Regions from separate parts of the Sporosarcina sp. GTC18466 genome, predicted to be linked through region 1. Evidence: a T-box and tRNA genes for the amino acid it is inferred to sense, from the RefSeq annotation. Region 1 holds a T-box; the other holds one or more tRNA genes.
The links. The T-box of region 1 lies ahead of argS (arginine--tRNA ligase). A T-box ahead of a tRNA ligase gene usually reads a tRNA of that ligase, here a tRNA-Arg.
Positions count from the first base shown of each region.

Region 2: it encodes a tRNA-Arg, which carries the amino acid that the T-box ahead of argS (arginine--tRNA ligase) is inferred to sense. The anticodon was not compared.

Region 1 is NZ_AP044037.1:1,755,459-1,770,191, reverse strand. Features, by position in the region: gene ACZ5FK_RS08525 (methyl-accepting chemotaxis protein) at 1-1,240, shown strand, start outside; gene argS (arginine--tRNA ligase) at 1,282-2,946, opposite strand; T-box leader at 2,991-3,205, opposite strand; gene ACZ5FK_RS08515 (glycine betaine ABC transporter substrate-binding protein) at 3,276-4,163, opposite strand; gene ACZ5FK_RS08510 (ABC transporter permease) at 4,160-4,819, opposite strand; gene ACZ5FK_RS08505 (betaine/proline/choline family ABC transporter ATP-binding protein) at 4,816-5,949, opposite strand; gene ACZ5FK_RS08500 (erythromycin esterase family protein) at 6,313-7,551, shown strand; gene ACZ5FK_RS08495 (ribonucleoside-diphosphate reductase subunit alpha) at 7,940-10,162, shown strand; gene ACZ5FK_RS08490 (flavodoxin) at 10,147-10,596, shown strand; gene ACZ5FK_RS08485 (ribonucleotide-diphosphate reductase subunit beta) at 10,566-11,603, shown strand; gene ACZ5FK_RS08480 (MOSC domain-containing protein) at 11,799-12,479, opposite strand; gene ACZ5FK_RS08475 (ABC transporter permease) at 12,647-13,351, opposite strand; gene ACZ5FK_RS08470 (ABC transporter ATP-binding protein) at 13,348-14,196, opposite strand; gene ACZ5FK_RS08465 (LytTR family transcriptional regulator DNA-binding domain-containing protein) at 14,503-14,733, opposite strand, start outside.
Region 2 is NZ_AP044037.1:3,135,844-3,139,029, reverse strand. Features, by position in the region: gene ACZ5FK_RS15810 (TraR/DksA C4-type zinc finger protein) at 1-239, shown strand, start outside; tRNA gene ACZ5FK_RS15805 (tRNA-Glu) at 322-393, opposite strand; tRNA gene ACZ5FK_RS15800 (tRNA-Ser) at 397-487, opposite strand; tRNA gene ACZ5FK_RS15795 (tRNA-Asn) at 501-575, opposite strand; tRNA gene ACZ5FK_RS15790 (tRNA-Ile) at 577-653, opposite strand; tRNA gene ACZ5FK_RS15785 (tRNA-Gly) at 656-729, opposite strand; tRNA gene ACZ5FK_RS15780 (tRNA-Phe) at 737-809, opposite strand; tRNA gene ACZ5FK_RS15775 (tRNA-Asp) at 850-925, opposite strand; tRNA gene ACZ5FK_RS15770 (tRNA-Met) at 929-1,003, opposite strand; tRNA gene ACZ5FK_RS15765 (tRNA-Ser) at 1,087-1,179, opposite strand; tRNA gene ACZ5FK_RS15760 (tRNA-Ile) at 1,198-1,274, opposite strand; tRNA gene ACZ5FK_RS15755 (tRNA-Met) at 1,281-1,354, opposite strand; tRNA gene ACZ5FK_RS15750 (tRNA-Ala) at 1,386-1,461, opposite strand; tRNA gene ACZ5FK_RS15745 (tRNA-Pro) at 1,472-1,548, opposite strand; tRNA gene ACZ5FK_RS15740 (tRNA-Arg) at 1,568-1,644, opposite strand; tRNA gene ACZ5FK_RS15735 (tRNA-Leu) at 1,665-1,750, opposite strand; tRNA gene ACZ5FK_RS15730 (tRNA-Gly) at 1,756-1,830, opposite strand; tRNA gene ACZ5FK_RS15725 (tRNA-Leu) at 1,839-1,920, opposite strand; tRNA gene ACZ5FK_RS15720 (tRNA-Lys) at 1,931-2,006, opposite strand; tRNA gene ACZ5FK_RS15715 (tRNA-Thr) at 2,011-2,086, opposite strand; tRNA gene ACZ5FK_RS15710 (tRNA-Val) at 2,099-2,174, opposite strand; rRNA gene rrf (5S ribosomal RNA) at 2,183-2,298, opposite strand; rRNA gene ACZ5FK_RS15700 (23S ribosomal RNA) at 2,689-3,186, opposite strand, start outside.

The DNA.
Region 1 (14,733 bases):
GATGACCGATATAGATGAGGTATGGGCCGTGCAAACTGTATTGCCGCAGTCGCAAATCCTATCTACATTCAATACGATCCTCTGGACGACCATCATCGCTGGCCTCGTCATGATTGCGGTCATGGCCGGTGTGACGGGCTGGTTCATCTACAGGCAGCTGAAGCCCCTGTCGGTGATCAAGTCTTCGATCGAGCAGGCCGCTTCCGGCGATATGACCGATTACGTGGACGCCCGGTATTTGAAGAACGATGAAATCGGAGCAGTCGCTAGCGCCTACAACGATATGCTGCGCCAGACGAACGAAGCGCTGCATGCGGTGAAAGGCTCCTCCGCGGAACTGAATGAGTCGTCTGGCCGCGTCCATCATGCATTCGAAGAGATTGTGGCATCCAGCGAGGAAGTGTCGCTGGCGACGAACGAAATTGCGCAAGGCGCTTCCAAGCAGTCGGAAGATACCGAGGAGACGAGCCGGATCATGGCAGATCTCGCGGAACAGATCAACGAACTGTCGTGCCTCGCTGAAAACATGGATGAGCTGTCCCGGATGACGGTCGAGTCGACGGAGAACGGCATGCATGAAATTGCGACGCTGCGGAATCACAATGAGTCCGCGAACGAGATGAATGCCAAGGTGCAGGCCCAGATGGATGCCTTGTCGAACCGCATCGAAGCGATCAACCAAGTGATTACATCGATCCACGACATCACCGCGCAGACGAATTTGCTTGCGCTGAACGCAAGCATTGAAGCGGCGCGCGCCGGGGAGCATGGCAAAGGTTTCGCGGTCGTTGCGGAAGAGGTGCGGAAACTTGCTGAGCAGTCGCGCGTCGAGACGGAAGTGATCCAGCAGACCGTCAGCGAAATCCTGGAAGAGTCCAGGCAGACTGTCGCTGTCGTCGAATCGAACCTCAAGACACGGGAAGGCATCAATGCATCGTTCACAAGCACGGAAGAGGCATTCGAGCAGAACGCGGAGCTGACCGGCAAAATGAGCAAGGCAATCGCCAAGCTGAATGAAGAGCTTACGCAAATGCTGACGAACAAAGATGAAGCGATGATGTCCATCCAAAGCGTCTCCGCTGTTTCGGAAGAGACCGCTGCCTCCGCCGAGCAGGTGAGCGCATCCTCTGTCGCCCAGCAGACGGAACTCGAACGTGTCGCGGATTCCACGACACGCATGAAGAATATTGCAAATGAACTCCAGGAGATCGTCGACCGCTTCACTTTGCAAGCGGACTGACGACGAAGAGCCTGCCCATCAACTGACGGGCAGGCTCTTTTTCACATCTCTTCAGGCGCCTGCATGCCGAGCAGCCGCATTGATTCGGCGAGCACGGTCGCGACCGCTTCGACCAATGCCAGCCGGAACGATTGGTTGGCGGAATCGGACAAGATATGGACATTGCCATAGAAGGAATTGAATGACTGGGCGAGGTCGATCGCAAATCGGGCGACGATGGATGGATCGAGCTCTGATGCAGCCCGGCCGATTGCTTGCGGAAATTGTTCAAGCTGCTTAACGATCTCCCACTCCAGGTCATTGACACCTTCTGCTTGGAAATTACCTTTTGTGCCTGCTTTTCGCAAAATCGAGTGGGCACGCGCGCATGTATACTGCAAATAAGGTCCCGTCTCGCCTTCCGTCTGCAGCATTTTGGCAAGATCGAACTCGATGTCATGCTTGCGGTGCTGCTTCAGGTCGCTGAACAGGATCGCACCGACGCCGACTGCTTTTGCCACATGCTCCTTGTCGGCGAGATTCGGGTTTTTCGCCTCGATGTTTTGCTTCGCTAGCTCGATTGCCTCGTTCAGCACTTCTTCCAGTAAGACGATCTTCCCTTTCCGCGTCGACATCTTCTTGCCGTCTTTCAGGATCAGGCCAAACGGTACATGTTCGATCGCATCCGCCCATTCATAGCCCATCTTGCCGAGCACTTGCTTCAACTGTGTAAAATGAAGGCTCTGCTCGTTGCCGACGACATAGATCGATTTGACGAAGTCATACGTGCGCTTCCGGTCGATCGCAGCGGCGAGATCCCGCGTTGCATACAGTGTGGCGCCGTCCGACTTGGTGATCAGGCAGGGCGGCATCGAATCGCCGAGATCCACGACGCGGGCGCCATCTGATTCGGACAGCAGATCTTTCTCTTCCAGCTCTTCGACGACCGGCCCCATTTTGTCATTGTAGTACGCTTCGCCGTTATACGAATCAAACGATACGCCGAGGAGCTCATAGATCCGCTGGAATTCCTTCAGCGACTCCTCCTTGAACCATTTCCACAGCGCAAGAGCCTCCGCATCTCCATCTTCCAGCGACTTGAAAGCGGCACGGCCTTCATCGTTCAAGGACGGATCTGTTTCCGCTTCTTCATGGAACTGGATGTACAGCTTGAGCAGCGTCTCGATCGGCGCCTGCTCGACCTCTGCCTGGCTGCCCCATTTCCGGTAAGCAGTCAGCAGCTTGCCGAACTGCGTGCCCCAGTCACCAATGTAATTGATCTTCACGGGGCGGTAGCCGGTCTTTTCGAGCAATAAAGCGATTGAGTTCCCGATGATCGTCGAGCGCAAATGGCCCATTGAAAATGGCTTCGCGATATTCGGCGACGACATATCGATCGTGACAACGCCCCCATTGCCGATATTTGCCGACCCGAAGCCGTCTTGCTTACTCAGGATCTCTTCAATAACCGGTTCTGCCATCTGCCCTCGGTTTAGAAACAAGTTCACATAGCCCCCAGCCGCCTCTGCTTTCTGGATGGCAGGGTGCTTCACACTAGCTGCAATTTCCTGTGCGATTAAAGCGGGAGACTTGCGCAGCTCCTTTGCGAAGGGAAAACAGGGCAGCGCGAAATCGCCCATCTCTGCGTGCTGCGGCCGTTCAATCATCTGCTCTGAGACAGCGACCGGGCAAACCGGCGCCAGCGCTTCGACAATCATCTTTTTCATTCCGACATCCTCCTCCGAAATACAAAAAAGCTCCCGTCTCAATTCAATGAGACGGAAGCTCGTTCCGCGGTACCACTCAAATTGCCCCTTGCTTGAAGAGGCCGTCTTCCTCCTAACGGCGAGACACCGGCTTTTCCTACTGCAGTTCGAAAAAGCATCTCGGAAGTGCGTTTCATGCATCCATTTCCGCCAGGCTTCCACCATCCCCGGCTCGCTATCAGGAAAGAAAGAGCATTACTCTCTTCGTCAACGATATTGAGACTGAGTGTAGCAAAGGGGGAGGCCGGATGTCAATGGGCAAATGCCTCATCAGTTTCCCCGCAGCCTGCTTACCCTTCGATCAACCCTTTTTCAATGAGGAATTCCTTTGCGACCCGTTCCACCATCATGCCGTCGTTATCGACTTTGGCATTCATCTTCTGCATGGCCTCTTCGTCAATCTGGCCTTCCAGCTGCCGCAGGATGCCTTCGACTTCCGGATATTCCTCCAATGTCTCCTTCCGGACGAGCGGGAGGGCGTGATACGGAGGGAAATAGGACTTGTCATCTTCAAGGACGCGCAAATCGAATTCCTGAAGCTGCCCGTCTGTCGTGTAGGAATTGATGACATCCACTTCATCCGCGTTGATGGAGCGATACATGATCCCGTGATCCATTCCTTTGACGTTCTTGAACTTCAGTCCATACTCTTTCTGGAAACCGGGAAGTCCATCGGGACGGTCGATGAATTCAAAGACGGCGCCAAGCCTGAAATCCTGTGAGTGCTTTGCAAAATCGCTGAACGTCACCACGCCCAGTTCCTCGGCTTTCGATTCGTCGAGCGCGAGCGTATAGGTGTTGTTGAAGCCGAATGTATTGAAGGCGATCACTCCGTCACCGTCTACGAGCTCTCTTGTCAGGGCCAGTGTCTCATCTGCGTCGCCCGGCTCCTCATGATAGTAATTGACGACAATGGTTCCCGTGTAGTCCGGGACGACGTCGATCAATCCATTTTTCACCGCATTCCAGACAACATTCGATCCTCCAAGATTCTCTTTGTACATGACGTTGATGTCGGATTTCTGCTCAATCAATTCCCCCATGATATGGGATAGGATGATACTCTCTGTATTGTTGCGGGATCCTAACACTAAAGAGTCCTTCTCGTTGAAGATGCAGCCGGACAGCAGGACCATCGCCATGCCGAGGGTCAGGAAGAACAGGATGGTTTTCCTCATTCCGTTTTCAGCCCTTTCGGCGTCGTCCAGCGTTCCACGGAACTGAAGAACACCTCGAGCAAGATTGCGAGCAATGCAGCCGGGATGGCGCCGAGCAGGATCAACCCGTCAATGCCGCGTGTGATGCCGAGGAAGATGAAGTCCCCGAGCCCGCCAGCACCGATGAAAGCTGCCAGTGTCGCATTACCGACGTTGATGACGGCAGCAGTCCGGATGCCGGCCATGATGACCGGGATGGCGAGCGGCAATTCCACTTTGAACAGGATTTGCGCACTGGTCATTCCCATCCCTTTGGCCGCCTCCCGCGTTGCCGGGTCGACGTCACTGATCCCCGCGTACGTGTTGCGGGCGATCGGCAGCAGCGAATAGAGGAAAAGAGCGGCGATGGCTGTTTTGACGCCGATCCCGAAAATAGGGATCATGAAGCCGAGCAGGGCGAGGCTCGGAATCGTCTGCATGACTCCGGTCCCTCCAAGCACGATGGTGCGCAGTTGCGGGACCCTTGTAACAAGGATGCCTAGAAAGACGCCCAGGACGATGGCGATCAGCATAGAGAAGAACACGAGCTGGATATGCACGGACGTCGCCTCCAGCACTTCCTTCCAGCGCATTTGGGACTGATCCACCAATTGGCTCCAGATGGACATGTTATTCATATGGCGACCACCTCTGCTTCCGTCCATTGGCTGGAGAGGGCGGATAATAAGGATCCGCGTGTCACAAGTCCTGTCACTCGCTGATTCTCATCAACGACAGGCAAGAGGCCGAACGGCGATTCTTCCATCATGATGATTGCATCTTTGGCGGAAGAAGTGGTCTGCAAGTAATGATTCACTGGCAGCATGACCTCTTCAATCATTTGGATGGATGCCATTTTTTTGATGACATCGTAGGCAGACACGATGCCGAGCAATTCCTTTTCTTCATTCACGATGATGAGATCGGTAATCTTCTTTTGACGGATATGGTTGATCGCTTTTTCAGGAGAAGATTGGGGAAGAGCCGTGATGACCGACTCCGACATGATATCCTGGACCGGCATCAGTTCTGGGTTCTGGATGATCCGGTGTTTCCCGATGAATTCTTCGACGAAGCCGTGGGCGGGTTCATGAAGCAGCTTTTCTGGAGTGTCCAACTGAAGTAGCTTTCCGTCTTTCATAATGGCGATCCGGTCGCCCATTTTGAGTGCCTCATCCATGTCATGCGTTACGAAAATGATCGTCTTATTCAATTTTTTATGCAGTGAAATAAGTTCTCCCTGCAATTGTTCTCTAGTAATGGGATCGAGCGCACTGAAGGGCTCATCCATCAAGATGATGTCCGGGTTCGAAGCAAGGGCGCGTGCAATGCCGACCCGCTGCTGCTGGCCTCCGGAGAGTTCTTTCGGATAGCGTCCCGCATAAACGGCAGGGTCCAGTCCGACCAAGTTCAGAAGTTCCTTCACCCGGGCTTTGATTGCCGCTGGGTCCCATCCATTCAGCTGGGGAACCGTCGCAATGTTTTTTTCAATCGTATAGTGCGGAAACAAGCCGATCTGCTGGATGACATATCCAATGCTCCGCCGCAGCTCCGACGCTACATATGAATTATTGTCTTTCCCGTCAATCAGAATAGTCCCGCTTGTATGCGGTTGCATCCGATTGATCATTTTCATCGTTGTTGACTTTCCTGAACCACTCGGTCCGATGAGTACAAGCAGTTCACCTTTCGCAATCTCAAGACTGATCGAATCGACCGCCTTGAAACCGTCTTCATACACCTTGCTGACATTCTGAAACGTAAGCATACATACCTCCTAATATTTTTCATGATATTTTTTGCCGATAAATCAGAGTGAAAAAATCAAATATCGGCAAAAAAAGTAAGACATTCCGGTTTCCGAAAAGTCCGGAAGCCGTGTCTCTATTTACTAGTATACCATATTCAGTGAAAGATGCAGCTATTCTTCTGAATTTCATGAATTGCACCCGTGTGGTGATAAATTCAATCTACCCGGTGATAAACTCTTCCCAGCCGGTGATAAAGCAGCTTTATCCGGTGATAAACTCCTTCTAAGCGGTGATAAACAGGCTCCAGGCGGTGATAACCTCTCTACGCCGTTTTCCCGCCACTCTCCTGGGTATGCTACAAGTAGAGAGGAGTGACAGGAATGTCGAAGAAAATGAGGGCGGCGATCGGGGAACATGGACTGCCGCTGGATGAAACGTCGCTCGCTAAAGTGGTCCAAGCGGCTTCGGATGCGGAAGTGGTGATGATCGGCGAGGCGACGCACGGGACGAAAGAGTTCTACGAAATCCGGGCGGAGCTTTCGAAACGGCTGATCGAGGAACATGGTTTCACCGCTGTTGCCGTGGAAGGCGACTGGCCGGCCGCCGAAGAGGTCAACCGGTATGTGAAAGGGTATGGCGACGGCGGTTCCGCGCGGGACGTGCTGCAAGAGTCGTTTAACCGCTGGCCGGAGTGGATGTGGCGGAACATGACGGTCGCGAATTTTGTCGAATGGATGAAAGACTACAACAAAACTGCGAGGCAAAAAGCCGGTTTCTATGGCATTGATATGTATAGTCTGTACGAATCCATCGATGAACTGCTCGGCTTCCTTTCAGAAAATCCGCAGTACGGAGCCGACCTGGATCTTGCGAAAAAAGCGTTCTCCTGTTTCGAGCCATACAACCGGATGCCGGAACACTATGCCTTATCGACGGCCCATTTCACGGATGAGTGCATCGGGGAAGTGTCCAAACTGCTGTCATCCATCCGGGGGAATGAAGAAAGGTATGGAAGCGAACACGAGGCAGACCTGAATGTGGTCATGAATGCACTGGTCGCTAAAAATGCGGAGGCGTATTATCGGGAGATGCTTCAGGATGACGCCGTCTCTTGGAATACCCGTGACCTTCATATGGTCGAAGCGATCAAGGAACTCAAAAACTATCATAACGGCGCAAAATTGATCGTTTGGGAGCATAACACCCATATCGGTGATGCGTCCGCAACGTCCATGAAGGATGAAGGCATGATCAATGTGGGTCAGCTGATCCGGGAGCAGTATGGCAAGGACAAAACGTACGCAATCGGATTCGGAACATACGAAGGGGAAGTCATTGCAGGGGAAAGCTGGGACGCGCAGTTTGAGCGGATGACGATCCCGCCCGCCAGGCTGAATACATGGGAAGGGCAGATGCATGCGGCGGGAGCGGAGGATAAGGTTCTGCTGTTCACAGATGAAAACCGGCAACTGTTCAATGAATGGATTGGGCACCGGGCGATCGGCGTCGTCTATAATCCGGAGTTTGAAGCGTATGGGAATTTCGTCCCATCAAAAGTCGGCAGCCGGTATGATTCATTCATTTTTATCGACCGGTCTTCCGCACTTGAACCGTTTTGATGGCCGTGTCGAAAGATAGAATATTATGTGTTGGGCCGTCTTTATTCACACCGTGATGGCAAAGTCCTATAATGGAAGTAGCGAGCGGCCGTTCCGACGGCCGCTTTTTCCATTCCCTGATTTTCAGGTCGAAAAACTTGACAACGTAATTTAATCTTTTAGCCCCTAGACGATTAGAACACAACATGTTAGGGTAGTAAGAGTACATAAGACACTATATGTAGTGTTAGCCCGCCAGGCGGCTCAATGCAGCTTGATGGCGGAGATGAGTGGATTTGAACCCCTGCAAGCTCTGTATAATACCCAATTATCCATGAGACCCTGCGATCGCCCTCTATCAATAAGGGCATCGCTATTATAATAAATTCCACGAGAGGAGCCATGAGGCATGACGTTGATTCGTGAAAAAACGACAGTAAATGACATTGTAGGACGATTGAAGGAGGAATTCGGTGAAAGCAGGATTGCTCCGCTTCTTGAAGCGAGTGCAAAATGGCAGGAGCGCAACCCGGAAGGCAGCAAGGAGAGCTGGACGAAAGCGATGATCCTTGAGGCACTCAGCCAGATTGACGAAGCATCGACGCATTGGACATTTGTCGCTTCCCGCATTTATCTTGATTCCGTATATGAGCAGCAGCGCTCCATCCGCGGCAAGGAAGTGTATACGGATTTCGCAGGTCACGTTCATCGCCTTGTCGGCGAAGGCCTCTACACGGCGGACCTTATCGATGCATATTCGAAAGAAGACTTGGACGCAATCGGTGCTCTACTTGAGCCGGAGCGGGACAAGCTGTTTACATATATCGGCCTGAAGACGCTCATGGACCGCTATGCGGCAATTGATTTTAATAAAAACGCGGTGGAGCTCCCGCAGGAACGCTGGCTCATCATCGCGATGACGCTCATGCAGAAGGAAACGGAGAACCGCATCGGCAAAATCGCTGAAGCCTACTGGGCGATGAGCAATCTCTATATGACGGTCGCGACACCGACGCTTGCGAACGCTGGGAAGCCGCACGGACAGCTGTCCAGCTGCTTCATCGATACGGTCGATGACTCGCTGCAAGGCATCTACAACAGCAACACGGACATCGCGAACTTGTCGAAATACGGCGGCGGCATCGGCGTCTATATGGGCAAGGTCCGCTCCCGCGGCTCCTCGATCCGTGGTTTCAAAGGCGCGTCAAGCGGCGTCCTTCCATGGATCAAACAGCTGAACAACACAGCGGTCAGCGTCGACCAGCTCGGCCAGCGCCAAGGCGCAATCGCGGTGTATCTTGATGTCTGGCATAAAGACATCTTCACGTTCCTAGACCTGAAGCTGAACAATGGGGATGACCGGCTTCGTGCACACGACATTTTCACAGGCGTCTGCCTGCCGGATCTGTTCATGGAGCAAGTGGAAGCGCGCGGCGACTGGCACTTGTTCGATCCTCACGAGGTTCGTACGGTTCTCGGCTATTCATTGGAAGATTTCTATGATGAATCCAAAGGGAACGGTTCATTCCGCGAGAAATACGAGGAGTGCACAAACCACCCTGAAATTACAAAAGAGACGGTCCCGGCGATCGAGATCATGAAGCGAATCATGCGCAGCCAGCTTGAGACTGGCACGCCATTCATGTTCTACCGCGACGAAGTGAACCGGAAGAACCCGAATAAGCATGAAGGTCTTATCTATTCAAGTAACCTCTGTTCAGAAATCATGCAAAACATGAGCCCGACGCAGTTCGAATCGGTCTCACTAGAAGACGATCTCGTCGTCACTCGCACGAAGCCGGGCGATTTCGTCGTCTGTAACTTGTCGTCCATCAACCTCGGACGCGCAGTTCCGGCGGATGTGCTGGAGCGTTTGATCAAAATCCAGGTGCGTATGCTCGACAATGTTATCGAGCTCAATAAAATCCCGGTCGTCCAGGCGCAGCGGACGAACTCCCGCTACCGGGGAATTGGCCTCGGCACATTCGGCTGGCATCACCTGCTCGCACTGAAGAACATCCAGTGGGAGTCCGATGAAGCTGTCACGTATGCGGACAAGCTATATGAAAAGATTGCATTCCTGACGATCCAATCTTCCATGGAGCTTGCGAAAGAGAAAGGCGCGTTCCCGCTGTTCGAAGGGTCCGACTGGCAGAACGGCAACTACTTTGAAGTGCGCGGCTACGAGTCGGATGCGTGGCATGAACTGCGCAAAGAAGTGGGCGAGAACGGCATCCGGAACGGATATCTGATGGCGGTTGCACCGAACAGCTCGACATCGGTCATCGCGGGATCCACCGCTTCGATCGATCCGGTCTTCAAGCCGTTCTACCATGAAGAGAAGAAAGACTACAAGCTGCCGGTCGTCGCGCCGGATCTTGATCACAATACGTACGATGTGTACCGCCGTTCCGCGTATATCGTCGACCAGCGCTGGTCGATCAAACAGAACGCGGCGCGCCAGAAACATATCGACCAATCGATTTCATTCAATATTTATGTACCGAATAATATCCGTGCTTCCGTTCTGCTCGACCTCCATATGAAAGCGTGGGAATCCGGCATGAAGACGACGTATTATACGCGTTCGACCGCATCGGACATCGAGGAATGTGAATGGTGTCATTCCTGATCGCCTACGCATCATGGAGCGGTAACACGGAGGAAGTAGCGGAATTGATTCAAGAAAACCTGGAGAGGGCAGGGGTCCGGACGGCCATGCACCGGATCGGCCTCGGCCCGGTGCCGGATCCACGCGAGTTTGACGCCATGCTCGTCGGCACCTTTACATGGGATAAGGGAGCCACGCCGGACGAAGTGAAGGATTTCGTATTGGACGTCGGCTACAAACCGGACGACGTCTATGTGTTCGGTACGGGAGATACGCAGTTTGGTGGAGACGATCTGTTCTGCCATGCTGCGGTCAAGCTCGCCCGGTTCTATGCATCGAATTATCCGCCGCTCAAGATTGAACAGAGTCCGCGCGGCACCCAGGAAACGAACGTTATCGAATGGACGAAAGGAGTCTATGAACATTGGTTACACTTACACGAGTTAAAGTGCTGAATCCAGCAAACCCGAACAAGGCGACAGCGATTTTTGGCGGCAAGGCGAGCGGCATCCTGAACTGGAACGACCTCGCGCACCCGCATTTCTATACACTCCGGCAGCGGATCCGTTCGCTGTTCTGGACGGCGAATGAAGTCGACATGACACAGGACGTGAAGCAGTTTGCGAACCTCTCGAAAGCCGAGCAGGACGCATTCCTGAAAATCATCGGCCTCCTCGCGACACTCGACGGCCCGCAAACGGTCGTGGCGATGAAGATCGCCGATTTCGCAACGGACCCGTCCGTCAAATCGATCATGGCGACAATCGCGGACCAGGAAAGCGAGCATAATCATAGCTACGCGTACGTCCTATCGTCCGTGACGACGCTCGACAAGCAGAACGCTGCATTCGAGATGGGCCGTTCCGATGAAGTGCTCATGAAGCGCAACGAGCGTATCGTCGACATCTACAATGAATTCGCGGAAAACCCGACAATTGAGACAGTGCTCAAGGCGATGGTCTATACGACGCTGCTCGAAGGCCTCTTCTTCTACAGCGGTTTCGCGTTCTTTTACAACTTGGCGCGCCACCAGAAGATGGTCGGCACATCGACGATGATCTCATACATCAACCGGGACGAGCTCCAGCACGGAAAAGCGATCAGCGATATCTTCCGCGCAGCGCTTGCGGAGAATCCGGAATACAACACCGAAGAATTCACCGAGTGGATCTACGACCAATTCCGCCACTCCGTCGAGCAGGAAATCATCTGGAGCCGCTATGTCCTCGGCGACATCGATGGCATCGACCTCGACGAGATGGCAGGTTACGTGAAATACCGGGCGAACAAAATGCTCCGCATGCTCGGCCTCAGCGAAATCTATCCGGAGTTCACCGACAACCCGATGAAATGGATCCGCGCGTACGTCGACAACTTCGACGACACGAAAACAGACTTCTTCGAACAGACCTCCCGTCAGTACACGAAGACGAGCGATTTGAACGGGTTTGATGATTTGTAAGTAATGTGTGGCGAACTTAATAAAAGGCCATCCAGAATCAGTGGTAATTGATTCTGGATGGCCTTTTTGTATTATGTAGAATGGTTGTTTACTGCTATCAAGACAGTACTCTATTCTTTATTTGAAATTCATTTCTAAAGCCTAGCAAATTCCCCCCTGGTGTGGAGTACATATTCTACTAATAACTGTTTGTTTTCATTTCCCCGCCAGCCGCTCACTTGTATCTACCTCGTCACCCGCCAGCCGTTTCGTAAACGTCTTCCGCCAGCTTCCTGACAATTCGGCGACGTCCAGTAACCTACGAATTCCTTCGTAATCCTCCTTGTCATGATGCATCAGCCGGTTTGCTTCCGCTACGGTGATTTTGCTTGGATGCGGCTCATGCGGCTGCAGTTCATCGGAAGGGGAGACAAGCCCCTCTTTGAGGACTCTGAAATAAAACCCGGTGTAGCCGGAATCCTGTACAAGCACTGGCATGTCTTTGCGGCCGTACAGCAGTCCAAGTTTGAAACAGGGCTGGCGCGGCTGGCTCACTTGTACGACTGCTTCTCCGATCGTGAATATATCGCCGATGCAAACATCCTTTTCTGTTAAGCCGGACAACGTAAGATTTTCACCGAAGGCACCTAGTGACATAGCATGACCAAGCGTTTGCTCCCAATACGGATAATGCTCAAACGGATACACGCAGACCGCCTTGTCGATGCCTCCGTGGTGTTTCAGGTCACCTTGGCCATCACCCTCGAAATTCAGCTGCGCCAAAAAAACCGGTGCATCCACCGGCTTTTTGCGAATGCCTGTCAGTACTTCTTTGTTTCCGAACTTTACGTCCTCCGGCTTGCCGACGTTCAGTGAACGGATTTCAATACGTCCCATTCCTATCACTCCTGACCGTTGTTGGTTGTTTCTATTATCGGCCATTCAGAGATCGCTGGCAATTTCTCAGCTGAAAAACATCTTAAACATGAACACAATAGCAATGCCCGCTAGAAATCCTAAAAACATGCGTCCGAATTGTTTCATTGAAGTTTCCCCCATTCCTTTTAGTCCATCGTCCGTTTTCGGTACACCATGACCGCAACTGTTACCATGGCAATGCCCCAGGCTGCAATTACGGCAAGCGGGAGGAGGATATCTCCGAACCCTGCGCCCGTTTCCACTTTCGTGCCAATCTCTAGAAGCTGGATGTTCGGCAAGTATTGCAGCGCCTTCAAAATCGGATATTTATCAGCGATTAACGGAATGAATGTACCAAATGAGAAAAGAAGAATTACTGGTGTCACATAAAGCGACGCTTCCATGACGGATTTCGCATACAGACCGAGCATCGTTCCGAGTCCAATATAAAAGAGTGTGGACAACAGGATGGCGATGGCGATGATTGCAATATTCGCCGGGTTGTAGCCTGCGAAAAACATGCTGAGCAGAACTGTGAAAAGTGTCAGCACAAACGTCAGCGAGCTCTTTCCGACGAGGATTTCTGTTGTACTGGCAGGGGACAGCATCAGCCCGCGCAGCGTGTTCTTCTCTTTTTCCTCTGCGATCAAGCAGCTTTGGACGAATGCGGCGACCATGGCCAGCGCCATATTGATCAGCATGATGTGCGAATCGATGGAACCGCCCATCCGGCCGTACAGGGCTGCTAAAGCAGGCGGCATGAAAATGATGATGGATACCGCCAGATTCCGAGAGAAGTCCTTGTAGTCTTTCATAAAGATTGCATTCACGCGTTTCCAAGAAAATGTCATGCCAGTTTCCTCCCTGTCACTTGAATGAAAATATCGCCGAGTGTCGGCTCGTTTGAATGGATGGTCGATACCTGATCACTGTTCATCAATTCATAAAGCTGTGCGGCTCCTGCTGTTCCCGCTGGAATAATGACCTTTTCCTCGCTCGCCAATTCCACAGTGATAGTAGAGTCCGAGTACTGCTTCTTCAGTCTGTCCGGGCGATCGAGCAGCTGGATGCTGCCTTTATCCAGAAAAGCGACACGGTCACAAAGTGTTTCAGCCTCCTGCATGTCATGGGTTGTCAGGAAGATTGTCGTCCCTTTTTTGTTGAGCGCCCGGAGCCCTTCATATATATGAAGCGTATTCACGGGGTCCAGGGCTGATGTCGGTTCATCCAGGAACAGCAGCTCGGGCTCATGCAGCAATGCGCGCGCTAGCGTCACCCGCTGCGTCATCCCTTTTGATAAGGCGGACACCCGCTTTTTCTGGTTTTCCTTTAAATTTACAGTTTTTAACACTTCGTCAATCTTGTCATAGGGGACATCATAGAGGTCGCAATACAGCTTCAGATTGTCATAAATCGACAACCTGCCGTATAGGCCGCTGTTGTCTGTCAGAACGCCGAACCGCTTGCGGTATGCAGGCTGCTTCAATTTGGTGACGGACTCCCCGAACACTAAGGCATCTCCGCTCGTCGGCACCAGCTGGCCGGTCAATATTTTAATTGTCGTAGTCTTACCTGATCCGCTAGGGCCGAGGAAACCGAATATCTCGCCTTTCCTGACTGTGAAATCGACATGCTCCAGTGCTATTTCATTTCCGAACAGTTTGGCAAGACCTTTCACTTCGATAATGTTTTCCATTTTCATCCTCCTGTTATTGAAGTCGCTGTTTTGTATTTGCATCTTCAGATTACTAGGGAATCGGGAAAGGGGCATTATAATCCGGTTGAAAAGAGTATCAGCAGCCTTAAGTGGAGCTATGGCCGGTTGAATGGAACATGAAAATGAGTGGAAGACATCATTTTGAAGACCGGAAGCCACGGGCGGGAAGCTGAGTTAAGAAAAGTAAGGCGATCGCACACGCAATCGAAGCATTTCCCGCTTGGACAAGCGAAAAAAGCCGAAATATTTCCGGGGAAATAATCGGTCATTCTACATTTTTCGTGTTTATTTCAATCCTAGCATCTCTTTCAACTCCGTCATTTTAGATTTGGAGAGGGGGATAGTAGACTTCGCGGCATCCTCTAGAACGAGACTATAACTATTGCGTGTCCACGTAATCACTTCGCGCACTTTTTGCAGGTTCACAATGTAAGAACGGTGGCAGCGGAAAAATCCGAAGGGCAATAGTCTTTCCTCCAGTTCAGAAAGCGTAAAGACACAAGGAAAATGCTCTCC
Region 2 (3,186 bases), 1.4 Mb from region 1:
TCTTTGGGGATCGGGACGATTACAATACATTGTATGAGGATGGAATAATAGACGGAGCCTCGGAAGAGTATGAAGAATTTACAGGAACCGATATTACCGGTGAAAACAGAGGATTTGTCCGCTCTTCAGAAGAAAAGGAATATGAAGAGGAACTGGATCAGGAAGGACTTGAATCTCCAATCGGCGATATCCCTTATCACGAGGGAGACAGCTATATTAACGATAAGGAAACAGAGTAATGCCTAAGCAAGGACCTGCCGCTTAGGCAATAAAGAGAAATAAAAAAAGCTGAACGGTTTATGCCGTTCAGCTTTTTTGGGATGACCCCTACGGGATTCGAACCCGTGTTACCGCCGTGAAAGGGCGGTGTCTTAACCGCTTGACCAAGGGGCCATATGGCGGAGAAGGAGGGATTCGAACCCTCGCGCCGCTTACGCGACCTACGCCCTTAGCAGGGGCGCCTCTTGAGCCTCTTGAGTACTTCCCCGTATTAAAAATGATGGCTCCGCAGGTAGGACTCGAACCTACGACCGATCGGTTAACAGCCGATTGCTCTACCACTGAGCTACTGCGGAATGGTGGGCCTAAGTGGACTCGAACCACCGACCTCACGCTTATCAGGCGTGCGCTCTAACCAGCTGAGCTATAGGCCCATTGGAGCGGGTGAAGGGAATCGAACCCTCATCATCAGCTTGGAAGGCTGAGGTTTTACCACTAAACTACACCCGCAGAAGAATGGCTCAGGACGGAATCGAACCGCCGACACAAGGATTTTCAGTCCTTTGCTCTACCGACTGAGCTACTGAGCCGTTTGTGCTGCATTTTCACTTCTATGTATAAAAGATGAAATGGCGGTCCCGACCGGGATCGAACCGGCGATCTCCTGCGTGACAGGCAGGCATGTTAACCGCTACACCACGGGACCATTTGGTTGCGGGGGCAGGATTTGAACCTGCGACCTTCGGGTTATGAGCCCGACGAGCTACCACTGCTCCACCCCGCGATAATAATATGAACTGCATGTAATTGCTAGCTTGATTGACAAGCACTTTCTTAGTATACCATATGCTGTTTCAAAAAGCAATATGGCGGAGGAAGAGGGATTCGAACCCCCGCGGGCTTTAACACCCCTGTCGGTTTTCAAGACCGATCCCTTCAGCCAGACTTGGGTATTCCTCCGTGATAATATTCAAATAGTGGTGGACCTTGCAGGACTCGAACCTGCGACCGGACGGTTATGAGCCGTCTGCTCTAACCAACTGAGCTAAAGGTCCTTTTGATAGCGGCGGAGGGAATCGAACCCACGACCTTACGGGTATGAACCGTACGCTCTAGCCAGCTGAGCTACGCCGCCGAAAGTACTTATAACTCTCAGTTATTATAAATGGTGGAGCCTAGCGGGATCGAACCGCTGACCTCCTGCGTGCAAGGCAGGCGCTCTCCCAGCTGAGCTAAGGCCCCATTTTGAAAGTGGTCGGGAAGACAGGATTCGAACCTGCGACCCCTTGGTCCCAAACCAAGTGCTCTACCAAGCTGAGCTACTTCCCGTAAAGTGATTGCTATGTAATGGCGCGCCCGGCAGAAGTCGAATCCACAACCTTCTGATCCGTAGTCAGACGCTCTATCCAATTGAGCTACGGGCGCTTGATCCTAACTGGTTCTGATGCCGAGGACCGGAATCGAACCGGTACGGTAGTCACCTACCGCAGGATTTTAAGTCCTGTGCGTCTGCCAGTTCCGCCACCCCGGCAAAATTGGAGCGGAAGACGGGATTCGAACCCGCGACCCCGACCTTGGCAAGGTCGTATTCTACCACTGAACTACTTCCGCGTATAAAGTGCGGGTGAAGGGAGTCGAACCCCCACGCCTTGCGGCACTAGATCCTAAGTCTAGCGTGTCTGCCAGTTCCACCACACCCGCATGATTAAAATGGTGAGCCATGCAGGATTCGAACCTGCGACCCTCTGATTAAAAGTCAGATGCTCTACCAACTGAGCTAATGGCTCTTAGTGGTGCCGGCGAAAGGACTTGAACCCTCAACCTACTGATTACAAGTCAGTTGCTCTACCAGTTGAGCTACACCGGCACATAAGATATATGGTGGAGGATGACGGGTTCGAACCGCCGACCCCCTGCTTGTAAGGCAGGTGCTCTCCCAGCTGAGCTAATCCTCCGTATATAAGCCTGGCGACGTCCTACTCTCACAGGGGGAAGCCCCCTACTACCATCGGCGCTGAAGAACTTAACTTCCGTGTTCGGTATGGGAACGGGTGTGACCTCTTCGCCATCATTACCAGACTTGTACTTCTTTTGAAGACATTACTTATTATATCATCTCTTTAGAGATTTACAAGCACTTTTTTTAGTGAAAAGAGCTTTTTTTGAATGAATTGCTCATTCAAAACCGGATAGAAGTGACATTGGGTAACGTAATCAACGTACTATTGTAACTGTCCAGCCTCAGCGGCCAGTCGCTCGGGTCACAAGCCGTCTCGGCTGCGCGGCAGAAAGCGCCGCTTCGCCAATCCGTCTTGTGCCTGTCGCGCCTTGGCGGCCGCTTCGGCATTTCTTGTGTCCAGCTTCAACTCCCAGTCGCTCGGGGTCATAAGCCATCCTGCTCCGGTGGCTTTCGCCACTTCCGCAGGCTGTCTTATGCCTGTCGCGCCTAAACGGTCGTCTCCGCTTTTCTTGGTTAAGTCCTCGATCGATTAGTATCCGTCAGCTGCACGTGTCGCCACGCTTCCACCCCGGACCTATCCACCTCATCATCTTTGAGGGATCTTACTTACAGAAGTAAAGGGAAATCTCATCTCGAGGGGGGCTTCATGCTTAGATGCTTTCAGCATTTATCCCGTCCACACATAGCTACCCAGCGATGCCCTTGGCAGAACAACTGGTACACCAGCGGTGTGTCCATCCCGGTCCTCTCGTACTAAGGACAGCTCCTCTCAAATTTCCTGCGCCCGCGACGGATAGGGACCGAACTGTCTCACGACGTTCTGAACCCAGCTCGCGTACCGCTTTAATGGGCGAACAGCCCAACCCTTGGGACCGACTACAGCCCCAGGATGCGATGAGCCGACATCGAGGTGCCAAACCTCCCCGTCGATGTGGACTCTTGGGGGAGATAAGCCTGTTATCCCCGGGGTAGCTTTTATCCGTTGAGCGATGGCCCTTCCATGCGGA